Regions from separate parts of the Streptomyces sp. NPDC093544 genome, predicted to be linked through region 2. Evidence: riboswitches for the same ligand, from Rfam matches in the RefSeq annotation. Region 2 holds a riboswitch; the other holds the start of a gene.

Region 1 (7,395 bases), on a different contig from region 2:
GGTCCTGCCGGGACGGGTAGGCGAAGGCGACGTGCACGACCCGCTCGCGCCAGTCCGGCTGGTCCTCCAGGAGCTGCCGGTAGGACAGCAGTCCGCGCACGATGTTCTTCGACAGCTCGGTGCGGTCGACCCGCACGATCGCCTTCCGCGGCGCCCCCTCAGCCGTCGCCCCGATCTGCTCACGCAGGGTGGCCATCCGGTCGGCGACATCCGCCTCGTGCGAACGCTTGCGCAGGAAGTCCGCGTCCGCGCCGAGCCCGTGCACGCCGACGCGGGTGTCACCGAGGCCGCCGACCAGCTCCTGCGCGCACGCGGTGAACGCGGACGCCCAGCGGTGGGTGAGGAAGCCGAGGCGGTCCGCGCCGAGCATGCCGCGCAGCACCTGCTCGGCGATGTCGTCGGGGAGCATGCGGAAGTAGTCGACCGGCGCCCACGGCGTGTGCGAGAAGTGCCCGATCCGCAGGTCGGGGCGGAGCTCCCGCAGCATGCCGGGGACCAGGGTGAGGTGGTAGTCCTGTACGACCACCACGGCGCCCTCGGCAGCCTCGTCGGCCAGCGCCCGCGCGAAGGCCCGGTTGTAGGCCTCGTACGACGCCCACTGGCGCCGGAACTCCACGTCGAAGACCGGCTCCAGCGGCGTCTGGTAGAGCATGTGGTGGACGAACCACAGCACCGAGTTGGCGATCCCGTTGTAGGCGTCCGCGTGCACCTCGGCGTCGATGTCCAGCATCCGTACGCCGTCTTCGCCGACCCCGCGCCGTACCGCCTCGCGGTCCCCGTCGCCGAGCACCGAGCACACCCACAGGGCGCCCGCGTCCGGGCCGATCGCCGACAGGCCCGAGACCAGGCCGCCGCCGCCGCGCTTGGCCTGTAGCTCGCCGTCTTCGCGCACGTCGTAGGAGACCGGGCCGCGGTTGGACGCGACGAGGATCCGGTGGGAGCCCTGCGGGGATGCCGTGGAAGCAGCAGTCGAAGCCGTGGAAGCCATACGCCTCAATCTAGCCCGGCCCGGAAACGCTCAAACGTACGGACGGGGTGCCGCGGAGACGTATACCGCCGACGGATTACGCCGCTTTGCGTGACTGATACTCCGAGATTTCCGACATCGGAGGCCGTTCCTCCGTATCGACCGAGTACGTGCGCGGCTCGAAGCCGGACTCGCCCCGTTCGAACTGGGTGATGGCCGGCCGGATGAGGTGGCCGCGGGCGAGCCGGAGCTGTGCGGTGCGATAGATCGCGGCGGACATCCGGCCCAGCGCCTGGCCGTCCTGGTGCCGGTGCTTGCGGACGCCGACGTCGACCTGGGCGAGCGCGTCCAGGCCCACCAGGTGCAGCGCGTCGACGAGCATGCCCAGCTCCACGCCGTATCCGACGGGGAACGGGAGCTGTTCGAGGAGGGTGCGGCGGGCCGCGTACTCGCCGCCGAGCGGCTGGACGAAGCCGGCCAGCTGCGGCCAGTGCATGTTCAGCAGGGGGCGGGCCATCAGTTCGGTCACGCGACCGCCCTGACCGGCCGCAGTTCTGCCGGAGGTGGGTTCACCCGGCAGGTTCAGCGGGCGGTCGTACATCGCCTTGACCAGGTCCACGCCCGGATCGGTGAGCAGCGGCCCCACGATCCCGGAGACGAAGTCCGACGAGAACTCCTTGAGGTCCGCGTCGATGAAGCAAACGATGTCACCGCTCGTCACGAGGAGTGACCGCCACAGGACCTCACCCTTGCCGGGCACGGCCGGGATGCGGGGGAGTATTTCGTCCCGGTGAACGACCCGGGCACCGGCGGCGGCGGCGACCTCGGAGGTGCGGTCCGTCGAGCCCGAGTCGATGACGACGATCTCGTCGACGAGGGGGACTTTGCGAGTCATCAGGTCGCGGCGGATGATGGAGACGATCTCGCCGACCGTCGCCTCCTCGTTGAGCGCGGGCAGGACCACGCTCACCGTGGAGTTGGTGGATCGTTTCGCGGCTATGAGCTTCTTGAGCGGCCGGTCAGTCACGGACCAGGAGCGCGTGCTCAGCCAGCGCTCGACGTCTTCAAGCACGTGCGGCTCTCCCTTGCGTTCATTGGGATGCTTGTGCCCGTCGCCGCGGCAGCGTTTGGTGTGTCGCTGGCATCTCGCGGTTCGGACGGCTCTCTCCACCATCCAGGCCTTCGGTTACAGTCTTGAACAACGCTGATGACCATCGCATGTCGGGGGTCGCTCAGCGCACAACTGAATACCGCTCATCCAGAGGGGCAGAGGGATACGGCCCGTTGAAGCCCCGGCAACCCTCCAGCTGGTTCTTGTCACGTCGACGTGGTGAGGCTCCCGGCTCGGGAAGGTGCCAAATCCGTCTCACGGCGAAGTGCGTCGTGAGGAAGATGAGGAGAAAGGGCCTCGCCTCCATGGCTGCGCAGACAGTTGCAAGCACCACTGCAAACACCACGAACACCGTGACCTCCCCGGATTCCGCGAACTCCGTCGATCTGGGCCCCGCCGCCGCGCTTTCCTGCCGCGAGTGTGGACACCGTGTACCGCTCGGTCCGCTCTTCGCCTGCGAGGAGTGTTTCGGGCCGCTGGAGATCGCGTACGACTTCTCGGCCTACGAGACCGAGGACCTCCGCAAGCGCATCGAAGCGGGCCCCGCGAACATCTGGCGTTACGCGCCGCTCCTGCCGGTCCCGGCGGACGTCGCGGAGAAGCCGAACATCAACCCCGGCTGGACCAAGCTCGTCAAGGCCGACAACCTGGCCCGCGCGCTGGGCGTCACCCCCGGCAAGCTCTTCGTCAAGGACGACTCCGGCAACCCGACGCACTCCTTCAAGGACCGCGTCGTCGCCCAGGCCATCGAGGCCGCCCGCGCCTTCGACTTCACCACCCTCTCCTGCTCCTCCACCGGCAACCTCGCGGGCGCCGTGGGCGCGGCCGCCGCCCGCGCCGGCTTCCGCTCCTGTGTGTTCATCCCGCACGACCTGGAGCAGGGCAAGATCGTCATGGCCGCGGTGTACGGCGGGGAGCTCGTCGGCATCGAGGGCAACTACGACGACGTGAACCGCTTCTGCTCCGAGCTGATCGGCGACCCGGCCGGCGAGGGCTGGGGCTTCGTCAACGTCAACCTGCGGCCGTACTACGCGGAGGGCTCGAAGACCCTCGCGTACGAGATCTGTGAGCAGCTCGGCTGGCAGATCCCCGACCAGCTGGTCATCCCGATCGCCTCCGGCTCCCAGCTCACGAAGATTGACAAGGCTCTTCAGGAGCTGATCAAGCTCGGCCTTGTGGCGGACAAGCCGTACAAGATCTTCGGTGCCCAGGCGGAGGGCTGCTCGCCGGTGTCGGTGGCCTACAAGGCCGGCCACGACGTCGTACGGCCCCAGAAGCCGAACACCATCGCCAAGTCGCTCGCCATCGGCAACCCGGCCGACGGGCCGTACGTGCTCGACATCGCGCGGCGTACCGGCGGCGCCGTGGAGGACGTGAACGACGAGCAGATCGTCGACGCGATCAAGCTCCTCGCGCAGACGGAGGGCATCTTCGCCGAGACCGCGGGTGGCGTGACGGTGGGTGTGGCGAAGAAGCTGATCGAGAACGGTCTGCTCGATCCGACCCTCACCACCGTCGTCCTCAACACCGGCGACGGTCTCAAGACCCTGGACGCGGTGGCCTCGGACACCGGGCTCACCGCGACCATCCGCCCGAACCTGGACTCCTTCCGAGAGGCTGGCCTCGCGTCATGAGCGTCAACGTCCGCATCCCCACCATCCTGCGCACCTACACCGGCGGCAAGGCCGAGGTGTCGGCCGAGGGCGGCACCCTCGGCGAGGTGATCGCCGACCTGGAGCAGAACCACACCGGCATCGCCGCGCGCGTCCTGGATGACCAGGGCAAGCTGCGCCGCTTCGTCAACGTGTACGTGAACGACGACGACGTCCGCTTCGAGCAGGGCCTGGAGACGGCGACGCCGGACGGTGCGGGCGTCTCGATCATTCCGGCCGTCGCCGGAGGCTGACCGTCATCCGCCGTCACGTACGGTGATTGTAGTTACCTTGGGTAATTGCAATCACTGAGAGTTCATCGAATTGCCCCCTCCGTGAGAGAAGCGGAGGGGGCAATTCTGTATGGTTGAGCGCGGTACAGTTGGGGAAGCTGCTTCGCCTTCGAGTTGGTTTTATGCCGGGCGCATATGAGTCCTTGCCCGATGCCCGACAAGAAGTAGCCAAAGTGCCCCGCCTTTTTGAGCCGTTTATGGCATTTACGGGGCCCGACTTGCCCTGAATCTTTGCGAATTCTCCGCATATTCCCGATCGGTCGTGCCCAGAATTCTCGTCCGATTGACCTGTTGCAGAGGGCAGTTGGACAGATACATTCAGCCGCGGTCGACGCGTTCCGGCGCACACCCCCAATCTTTGGGGGGTGAGGTATGACCCGGGCCCGCGAAGTGCGGTCCTGTGCAAGGGCCAGTAATAGGGGAGTTAGGCATGGCTCAGGGCACCGTCAAGTGGTTCAACGCGGAGAAGGGGTACGGCTTCATCGCGGTCGACGGTGGTGCGGATGTATTCGTCCACTACAGCGCGATTCAGATGGACGGCTACCGCACCCTTGAAGAGGGCCAGCGGGTCGAGTTCGAGATCTCGCAGGGCCAGAAAGGGCCGCAGGCGGACATGGTCCGGCTGGCGACCAGCAGCTGAAGCACGCGCCGACTGACTGTTCTGTTCGACGTGACGAAGGGCCCGCATCCCCCGCCAGGGGATGCGGGCCCTTCGGCCTGCCCGCCCGTCCGCGCCTCCGTCGGCCTGTCCCTCTCACCTCTCTTCGCGCCGTGCGCGCCCCCCGCCCCACCTGGGGATCTTCCGGAGTCGCTTGCACTCGGTAGGGGCGAGTGCTAATCATTGGCGTTAGCACTCTGCAGGTGAGAGTGACAACGAGGACCGGGTCAGTGAGGCCCGCAGGCCAAGTGGGGCAAGGAACCACGAGGCACGCAGGCCGTCCGTCGCGGGCGCGGGCGCGGTCCGGAGCAATCCACCCCAGTCCGGGAGGACCACTTCACATGGCCAAGATCATCGCGTTCAACGAGGAGGCGCGGCGCGGTCTCGAGCGCGGGATGAACCAGCTCGCCGACGCCGTCAAGGTCACCCTTGGTCCCAAGGGCCGCAACGTCGTCCTCGAGAAGAAGTGGGGCGCCCCCACGATCACCAACGATGGTGTTTCCATCGCCAAGGAGATCGAGCTCGAGGACCCGTACGAGAAGATCGGCGCTGAGCTGGTCAAGGAAGTCGCCAAGAAGACGGACGACGTCGCCGGCGACGGTACGACCACCGCGACCGTTCTGGCGCAGGCGCTGGTCCGCGAGGGCCTTCGCAACGTAGCCGCGGGTGCCAACCCGATGGCCCTCAAGCGTGGTATCGAGAAGGCCGTCGAGGCCGTCTCCGGTGCCCTCCTTGAGCAGGCCAAGGATGTCGAGACCAAGGAGCAGATCGCTTCCACGGCCTCCATCTCCGCCGCCGACACCCAGATCGGCGAGCTCATCGCCGAGGCTATGGACAAGGTCGGCAAGGAAGGCGTCATCACCGTCGAGGAGTCCCAGACCTTCGGTCTGGAGCTTGAGCTCACCGAGGGTATGCGCTTCGACAAGGGCTACATCTCGGCGTACTTCGCCACCGACATGGAGCGTATGGAGTCCGTCCTGGACGACCCGTACATCCTGATCGCCAACTCGAAGATCGCCAGTGTCAAGGACCTGCTCCCGCTCCTGGAGAAGGTCATGCAGTCGGGCAAGCCGCTGCTGATCATCGCCGAGGACGTCGAGGGCGAGGCTCTGTCGACGCTGGTCGTCAACAAGATCCGTGGCACCTTCAAGTCCGTCGCCGTCAAGGCGCCGGGCTTCGGTGACCGCCGCAAGGCCATGCTCGGCGACATCGCCATCCTCACGGGCGGCGAGGTCATCTCCGAGGAGGTCGGCCTCAAGCTGGAGAACGCGGGTGTCGACCTGCTGGGCCGTGCCCGCAAGGTCGTCATCACCAAGGACGAGACGACGATCGTCGACGGCTCCGGCTCTGCCGACCAGGTCGCCGGCCGGGTCAACCAGATCCGCGCCGAGATCGAGAACTCCGACTCGGACTACGACCGCGAGAAGCTCCAGGAGCGCCTGGCGAAGCTGGCCGGCGGCGTGGCCGTCATCAAGGCCGGTGCCGCCACCGAGGTCGAGCTCAAGGAGCGCAAGCACCGCATCGAGGACGCCGTTCGCAACGCGAAGGCGGCCGTCGAAGAGGGCATCGTCGCCGGTGGTGGCGTGGCCCTCATCCAGGCCTCCTCGGTCTTCGAGAAGCTGGAGCTCACGGGTGACGAGGCGACCGGCGCGAACGCCGTGCGGCTCGCCCTGGAGGCCCCGCTCAAGCAGATCGCCATCAACGGTGGTCTCGAAGGCGGCGTCATCGTCGAGAAGGTGCGCAACCTGCCCGTCGGCCACGGCCTGAACGCCGCGACCGGTGAGTACGTCGACATGATCGCCGAAGGCATCATCGACCCGGCGAAGGTCACGCGCTCTGCCCTGCAGAACGCCGCCTCCATCGCCGCGCTGTTCCTCACCACCGAGGCCGTCATCGCCGACAAGCCGGAGAAGGCCGCCCCCGGCGGCGCTCCGGGCGGTATGCCGGGCGGTGACATGGACTTCTGATCGGCCTCGGGGCTTCGGCCTCCGGTTGATCACCGTCCTTCGTACCGAGGGCGGCACCCCTTCTCCCAAGGGGTGCCGCCCTCGGGCGTTTCCGGGGGTCGCCCCCGATGCGTGTCCTGGATCACATGCAGGGTGCGGGCCGGGCCGGAATGTGCTGACGGGCGGGCCGGTTGACGCTGCTGGCACGAATTAATGCGCGTGCACATATTCATCACATGTACCTATGCATGAGCATCCCGCGACCCGATATCCGTCCGACCTCTCCCCCCGGAGCCCTCACGTGACACTCGCCCCCTCCCGCGCGGCCCAGATCCTGTCCCGCCCCGTCTCCCTCAACGGCCTGACCGTCCCGAACCGGATCGTCATGGCACCGATGACCCGCCAGTTCTCCCCGGGCGGCATCCCCGGCGCGGACGTGGTGTCGTACTACGCCCGCCGCGCCGCCGCGGGCGTGGGCCTCATCGTCACCGAGGGCACCTACGTCGGCCACGACTCGGCCGGGCAGAGCGACAGCATCCCCCGCTTCCACGGCGAGGAGCAGCTGGCGGGCTGGGCGAAGGTCGCCGAGGCCGTGCACGCGGCGGGCGGCACGATCGTGCCGCAGCTGTGGCACATCGGCATGGTCCGCAGCGCGGGCGAGCCGCCGTTCGCGGACGCCCCCGCGGTCGGCCCGTCCGGCCTGCGGATCAACGGCACGGCCGGCGAGGGCAAGGAGATGACCCAGGCCGACCTGGACGACGTCATTGC
Region 2 (7,395 bases):
CCCGGCTTCCGGCACGGCCCGGCCGCCCTCGCGTCGAACCCCGCCTGAGCGGGCGAAGAAGCGCCAGAACACGGCGAAGAAGCGCCTGCACAGGCCCTGCGGCGCGGCAGCACACGGCCCACGAAGCGGTCGTACACCGTCCGCCGACCCGTCACCGCGCACCACCCGAACCAGCTAGCGACAGGACTGCCCTTTCATGTCACTCGACGTCTCCCCGAAGCTGCTCGCCGAAGCCGAACGGGGTCAGGTCCGCGAACAGGACTTCGTGGAAACCGTCCGTACGTCCCTGCCGTACGCCTACGACCTCGTCGCCGGCCTGGTCGGTGAACTCCGCAACGGAGCAGGGGAGTTCGCCGACAACCACACCCCGCCGCCCTCGGATAAGGAGCGCGGGCAGCTGCTTCGGGCGCTGGCCAGTGATGCGATCCGCTCCAGCCTGGAGAGGCACTTCGGCGTGACCCTCGCCTTCATGAACTGCCACCGCGTCGCCGTCTTCCGCCCCGAGGCACGGGGTGGCGAGACCCACACCCGGTTCACCTCGCTGCGCTCCCAGATCCTCAACCAGTCACCCGAGTTCCGCGACTGCTGAGCCGTCAGGTGCGGGCGGGTGCCGTTCGGCGGAGCGGCCCCGCCCCGCATACGTCATCCCCGCCCGAATACGTCAGACCACCGGTTCCGTGAGGGACTGCTCCGCCCAGATGATCTTCCCCTCGTCGGTGTAGCGGGTGCCCCAGCGCTGGGTGAACTGGGAGATCAGGAACAGACCGCGGCCCCCCTCGTCGGTCGTCTTGGGATGGCGCAGGTGCGGTGCTGTCGCGCCGCCGTCGAAGACCTCGCAGATCAGCGCCTGGTCGGTGATCAGCCGCAGCCGGACCGGGCCGGAGGCGTGCCGGATGGCGTTGGTGACGAGTTCGCTCACGACCAGCTCGGTGGTGAAGGCCAGCTCGTCCAGGCCCCAGGTGTGCAGCTGCTGCGTGGTCGACTTGCGGGCCGTCGCGACGACGGCGGGGTCAATGGGCAGATCCCAGGTCGCTACCCGCTCGGTGCCCAGCCGACGGGTGCGGGCCATCAGCAGCGCCACGTCGTCGTACGGACGCGTCGGCACGAGATCGTCCACGATGCGGCGGCACAGTCCGTCCAGCGGCTGTCCGTGTGCCTCCAGCGCGCGGCGCAGCCGCTCCCGGCCCGCCTCCGGGTCACGTCCCGTACGGAGTGTGGAGATCAGACCGTCGGTGTGCAGCGCCAGCACACTGCCTTCGGCGAGGGTCAACTGGACCGATTCGAAGGGCAGACCCCCCACCCCCAGGGCGGGGCCGCGGGGGAGGTCGGCGAACGTGACCGTTCCGTCGGGGGTGACGATCGCAGGCGTGGGATGGCCCGCGCCCGCCATCGAACACTGCCCGTTCACCGGGTCGTACACCACATACAGACAGCTGGCGCCGACCGCCTGCATGCCGCTCGTACGGTCGTCGGCCCCGGTGCCCTCCTCCCGGGCGGCGCGACTGACCAGGTCGTCCAGGTGGGCCAGCACCTCTTCCGGCGTCAGGTCCAGGTCGGCGAGGGTCTGTACGGCGGCCCGCAGCCGCCCCATGGCCGCGGCACCGTCGATACCGTGGCCGACCACCTCGCCCACCACCAGGGCCACCCGCGCCCCGGAAAGCGGAATCACGTCGTACCAGTCCCCGGCGAGACCGGTCAGTTCGTCCGCGGGCCGGTAGCAGGCCGCGACTTCCACCGCGTCCTGGTCGGGGAAGCGATGGGGGAGCAGATTGCGCTGCAGCACGAGGGCCGCGTCGCGTTCGCGGGTGTAGCGGCGGGCGTTGTCGACGCACAGGGCTGCCCGGCCGACGAACTCCTCGGCCAGGCCGAGATCGTCCTCGTCGAAAGGATCCTGGCGGCTGCGCCGGAAGAACGTGGTGATGCCCAGAGTGACGCCGCGGGCGCGGATGGGCACGATCATCACGCTGTGCAGCCCGAGATCGAGGAAGGAGGCGGCCCGGCTCCCGGGGGCGCTCGTGGTCCACTCCCTGGCCTGCGGATCCAGCCGCTCCTCGCGCCAGGACTCGCCGTCCGTCAGACATCTGATCGGGGGAGACCCCGCCCTGTAGGACGCCACTTCGCCGATCTCGACAGCGGTTTCCGGGACCCCACCCTGCACCGACCGATGCCCGGCGCGCCGCAGCGGCACCGTGTCCGCGTCGCTCCGTGGACCGGGGGCCGGCTCCCCGCCCTTGAGTACGGATTCCAGCAGGTCCACGGCGACGAAGTCGGCCAGCCCCGGCACGGCGACATCGGCCAGTTCCTGCGCGGTCTGCATGACGTCCAGGCTGCGGCCGATGTGCTCGCCGGCCCGGTCGAGCAGCGCCAGCCGCCGTCGGGCGCGGTAGCTCTCGCCGATGTCGACGACGGTGTAGTAGACACCTATCGGGTTACCGTCGTCGTCCTCCAAACGGATGAACGACATGGCGTGCGACGTCTCGCGGTGCGGCGCGGAGCGTACGCGGCCCACGTGCTCGTAGGCGACCACCGGCTCGCCGGTCGCCAGCACCCTGAGCATCTGCGCCTCGATCCGCTCCGCGTCGAGGCCCGGCTGCACATCGGCGAGCCGTCGACCCAGGCGTTGCGGGGCCGGGTCTCCGCCGAACTGCTCCAGCGCTTCGTTCGACCACACGTACCGCAGGTCCGTGTCCACGATCGCCATGCCCACCGGGGAACCGGCGGTGATCCGCTCCAGCAACGAGCGGCTCATGTGCCAGCCGGGGCCGTCGGCCAGGTCGGCGAGCAGCACCACCCAGCGTGCCGGGCCTTCGCTCGGCCGTAGGGGGACCGCCCGCACCATCAGCTTCAGCGGGTGCCCGTCCCGGTGGAGCGCGGACAGCAGGCCCGCCCAGCCGCCGTCACCGCTGCACCCCTCGGCCAGCTCCGGGAGCCGTGCCGCGTCCTCGGGAATCAGCAGGTCGGCGGCGAGCCGTCCCAGTGCCTCGCCGGCCGGGTATCCCAGCAGCCGTTCGGCGTCCGCGGGCCAGCTGGTCACCGTCATACGGGCGTCGAGCAGCAGTGGCACGGCGTCCGCCATGTCGAGGCGCTGCCGGGCCGGCACATCCCGTTCCTTGCTCGTACCCACCGCGACCCTCTCCGCTTCCCGAAGGTGGTCTTACCCCCTTGCACCCATTCTTCACGTTGTACGACTGTCGCGCGGGCGCTGGCTCGTCGCACGGCGGGATGTGCGGAAGACGGCCAGAACTACGGACAGTGACCAGAACGGGTGACGTTCCGCGTTTGCGCGTAGTTCTTCCGTCCGGCGACGACGAGGTCGTCGGCGTCGGTTGAACTCCCGTGCCGGTGCCTCCGTATCTCTCCACGGGGATGGCGGGAGACCGCGCGCACGGAAGGAGAGCAGTGTGTCGATACCGCCCGAAGGTGAGCAGCCTGTGCGCCGCCCGGCGCTCGTACCCACCTACGTCCAGCAACGCCGCCGGACGGAGGCCCTCGCGGAACTGGTGAGGGAGTTCCGTGAGGATCAGCAGGGTGTCGGCCCGGACGAAGGCTATGAGTCGATCAGATTATCGTCGGCGCACCAGGGTGAGACTGAGGAGCTGCCGCCCACCATAGCCGGCGAGAACTATGCCGCCGGCGGGGAGACGAGGCCCGCAACACCGCCCGGGCCTGAACTCGGCCATGCGCACGGACACGCCACGGGCCCGCGCCGAGCCGCGGTTGTCGGCGCGGTGGCGGCGGCCGCGCTGACCGGATTCGCCCTGGCAATGCTGCTGCCCGGGAGTGACGGTGACGGCGGACCACAGGCCGGCGCCGTCCCCTCCGCCACGGCACCCGTCGACCAGGCCCCCTCCGGTGCCGCCGACCCGGACGGCACCGGCACCCTCCGGGAGGGAGACAGCGGCCCCGATGTGACGGAGCTCCAGGAACGGCTGCTCGATATCCCGGACGTGTACGAGAGCGGCGCCACGAGCGGCACCTACGACCCCACGCTCACCGTGGCCGTGGCCCGCTTCCAGCTGTGGTACGGGATCCGGGGCGACGAGACGGGCGTCTACGGCAACGACACCCGGGCCGCCCTGGAATCCCGTACGTGACGAGCATTCCTGCTTGCGGCTACAGCTGTCGTTGGAAGGCCGGGTGGGCGTCGAGACGTCGCACATAGTCCTGGAGGAGTGCGTATGAGGAGAGGTCGTGCTCCGCTTCGAGCTGGACGAGGGCGACCCAGAGGTCCACATCCGCCGCGGTCAGTTCCTTGCCCAACGCGTAGGGACCAGACGCGAGTTGACGGTTCAGCAGGTCGAGAGCCGCCGACCGTTCCGCCGACGGCGCACTCGGCGTGACATCACGGTCGAGGAGGTCGCGCAGGGCGTCGATGTCCGCCGCGAGTTCCGACGGGCGGAGCGGGGAGTGACAGGATCCGGCCCGGTCGGCGAAGAGGTCGCCGAGATCGCGCAGGATGTCCGGCGTGTGGTTGCTGACGACGCGTCCGCTCCACCGGTCGCACAGCGCGGGGGCGGTCAGCGGACCGTCGTAGTGGTGCCAGGTGGCCTCGTACGCCCCGCGCAGTGAGACGAACGCGGAGGGGGTGTCGGCGGGGAGCGCCAGGAGTGTGGTGGCGACCGAGTCCTTGAGACCCAGCAGGCCGTGGGTGATGGAGACCCGCAGCGAGAGGGGACAATGCGCGGACAGATACAACTCGTACCGGTGCGGCGCCGGGTAGAAGCCGCCGGCGAGACCGACTCCGATACGGCTGCGGAAGCGGTGCGGGCGTGCGGACGGTGTCGCGGTGATCCGGGGGTGAGGGACCGCGTCAAGTGAGCCGGGGACGCACGGAGTTGAGGTACATGTGCTGGAGGTACCGGTGTTTGAGGCGTGCGAGATTGTCTCGGACATGACTCTCCATGGGATGGGGAGGCCACGGCCACCTTGTGGGCACCGCGGCGGAACGGAGTGACTGCGCTACGTACCGGTCCGGATCGCTCGGACTAGTAGGCGCTGGAGACACGCAACAAATCGATGTGCAGGCGCCTCGTCAAACCGCTGTTGGCCATTCCCACCTGTCCCACACTCGGGGCTCGCGAGACGCGAGACCACGCTTGTCCCGCCGCACCGGCGGAACCCGGTCGTCACCCGGGGCACCCCGTCGCGGTGGAAGGGTTGCCTGCCAGCGAGCCGGGGCTGTTGACCTCACGGACAGGAAGAACCTGCCCGAAGGGCGCTGACAATCGTGACCGTCCCCGTCAGTGTCGGTGCGCTCCGTGAGGCCGTCAAGAAGGCCTGCGGCGCAGTCTCACCAGGTGGTCATCCGGCGTGCATCAGGCCGAACGGGCAGCGCGGAACAGATTGCGCGGCCCGGTGGTTGTCCCTGCTGAGGACGCATTGCGATGTGAGAACGAGCATGATCCCTGGGCATTGCGCACCGCTGTGGCCTCCCGTAACGTCCCCAGCAGGTTATGAGCGTCAGCGTCAAGCCCTGGCTTGCTGACCGGCAACCCTCCTCCGCGGCGGGGTGCTCCAGGTGACGACCAGGCGGTACCCGCCCCGGGTTCCGCAAGCGCGATGCCGGCGCGGCCTCCAGCCCGCCGAGCCGGAAGGGCGGAGGTGACGGACATGCAGACCGTGCCCCGTCTTCTTGTCCTGGTTCTCGCCCCGCGCCCTCGCGTGCACCTGTACTCCCGGCCGCACATCGACCTTCAGCGCGTGGCCGGCGCGCTCTGTCGTCCCTGACCTGTCACCCCGCCGCCGCACCCTCTCAGTCGAGGCCCGGCGATCTCATACGGTCGATCAGGAAGGCACCCCTTTCGTGTCCTCGTCAACGTCGTCGCCCTCTTCCTCTTCTTCTCCCGCCGCACTGCACCTGGCTGTCGCCCTCGACGGCGCGGGCTGGCACCCGGCCGCCTGGCGGGAACCGGTGTCCCGCCCCCACGATCTGTTCACCGCCTCGTACTGGACCGACCTGATCACCGAGGCCGAGCGCGGCCTGCTCGACTTCGTGACCATCGAGGACGGGCTCGGTCCGCAGTCCGCGCGACTCAGCGAACCGGACGCACGCACCGACCAGGTACGCGGCCGACTCGACGCCGTCCTCATCGCCGCCCGCGTCGCACCGCTGACCAGCCACATAGGGCTGGTGCCGACCGTAGTGGCCACACATACAGAGCCCTTCCATATATCCAAGGCCATCGCCACTCTCGACTATGTGAGCACCGGCCGCGCGGGCGTGCGGGTGCAGGCGTCCGCGCGGCGATACGAGGCCGCTCACTTCGGCCGCCGTACGTTCCCGGAGCTCCGTATCGAAGACCTGGAAACCCCGGCCCTGCAGGAGTTGATCGTCGATCTCTTCGACGAGGTCAGCGACTACGTCGAGGCGGTGCGCCGGCTGTGGGACAGCTGGGAGGACGACGCGGAGATCCGGGACGTCGCCACCGGCCGCTTCGTCGACCGCGACAAACTCCACTACATCGACTTCGAGGGCAAGCACTTCAGTGTCAAGGGCCCCTCGATCACGCCCCGTCCGCCGCAGGGTCAGCCCCTGGTCACCGCGCTGGCCCATGGGTCCGCGGGGGGCGCGCCGTTCCGGCTGCTCGGTCGCAGCGCCGACATCGGATACGTCACTCCGCACGACGTCGAGGAGGCGCGTGCCATCATCGCCGCGGTCCGCACCGAACAGGAGGCGGCCGGGCGCGCCGAGGAGCCGCTGAACCTCTTCGGTGACCTGGTGGTGTTCCTGGACAACGACCCCACCGCCGCGGTGGACCGGCGAGAGCGTCTCGACGCCCTCGCGGGCTATCCGTACACCAGCGACGCACGGGTGTTCACCGGCACCCCCGTACAACTGGCCGACCTTCTGCAGGAGTTGCAGCAGTCCGGGCTGACCGGCTTCCGGCTGCGTCCTGCCGTCGCCGGCCACGACCTCCCGGCGATCACCCAGGGTCTGGTCCCCGAACTCCAGCGCCGCAACGCCTTCCGGCACTCGTACGAGGCCGACACCCTGCGCGGGCTGCTGGGGCTCGCCCGCCCCGCCAACCGCTACGCCGCCCACGTCTGAGCCGGAGGGACCTCACTCATGAGCAAGTCAACGGACAAGCCGCTCAAGCAGATCCACCTCGCGGCGCATTTCCCCGGCGTCAACAACACCACCGTGTGGAGCGACCCCGCGGCCGGCAGCCACATCGAGTTCAGCTCCTTCGCGCACTTCGCGCGGACCGCCGAACGCGCCAAGTTCGACTTCCTGTTCCTCGCCGAAGGCCTGCGGCTGCGCGAACAGGGCGGCAAGATCTACGACTTGGACGTCGTCGGACGGCCCGACACCTTCACCATCCTCACCGCACTCGCCGCCGTCACCGAGCATCTCGGCCTGACCGGCACCATCAACTCCACGTTCAACGAGCCCTA

What was found. A riboswitch is a leader RNA that binds a small molecule or an ion and turns the genes downstream of it on or off. The one in region 2 is predicted to bind S-adenosylmethionine.
Region 1: it holds a riboswitch for S-adenosylmethionine, as region 2 does, so the genes downstream of both, thrC (threonine synthase) here and AB0N66_RS37820 (putative leader peptide) in region 2, are expected to answer to the same signal.

Annotation. Positions count from the first base shown of each region.
Region 1 is NZ_JBFBEA010000007.1:343,013-350,407, reverse strand. It holds gene AB0N66_RS13340 (trehalose-6-phosphate synthase) at 1-988, opposite strand, end outside; gene AB0N66_RS13335 (glucosyl-3-phosphoglycerate synthase) at 1,065-2,039, opposite strand; SAM riboswitch class I at 2,219-2,366, shown strand; gene thrC (threonine synthase) at 2,384-3,712, shown strand; gene AB0N66_RS13325 (MoaD/ThiS family protein) at 3,709-3,984, shown strand; gene AB0N66_RS13320 (cold-shock protein) at 4,454-4,663, shown strand; gene groL (chaperonin GroEL) at 5,023-6,648, shown strand; gene AB0N66_RS13310 (NADH:flavin oxidoreductase) at 6,929-7,395, shown strand, end outside.
Region 2 is NZ_JBFBEA010000036.1:67,720-75,114, forward strand. It holds gene AB0N66_RS37790 (ATP-binding protein) at 1-48, shown strand, start outside; gene AB0N66_RS37795 (SCO5389 family protein) at 197-589, shown strand; gene AB0N66_RS37800 (SpoIIE family protein phosphatase) at 662-3,124, opposite strand; gene AB0N66_RS37805 (peptidoglycan-binding protein) at 3,402-4,094, shown strand; gene AB0N66_RS37810 (glutathione S-transferase C-terminal domain-containing protein) at 4,114-4,893, opposite strand; gene AB0N66_RS37815 (putative leader peptide) at 4,986-5,051, opposite strand; SAM riboswitch class IV at 5,088-5,233, opposite strand; SAM riboswitch class IV at 5,450-5,563, shown strand; gene AB0N66_RS37820 (putative leader peptide) at 5,611-5,727, shown strand; gene AB0N66_RS37825 (LLM class flavin-dependent oxidoreductase) at 5,804-7,048, shown strand; gene AB0N66_RS37830 (NtaA/DmoA family FMN-dependent monooxygenase) at 7,067-7,395, shown strand, end outside.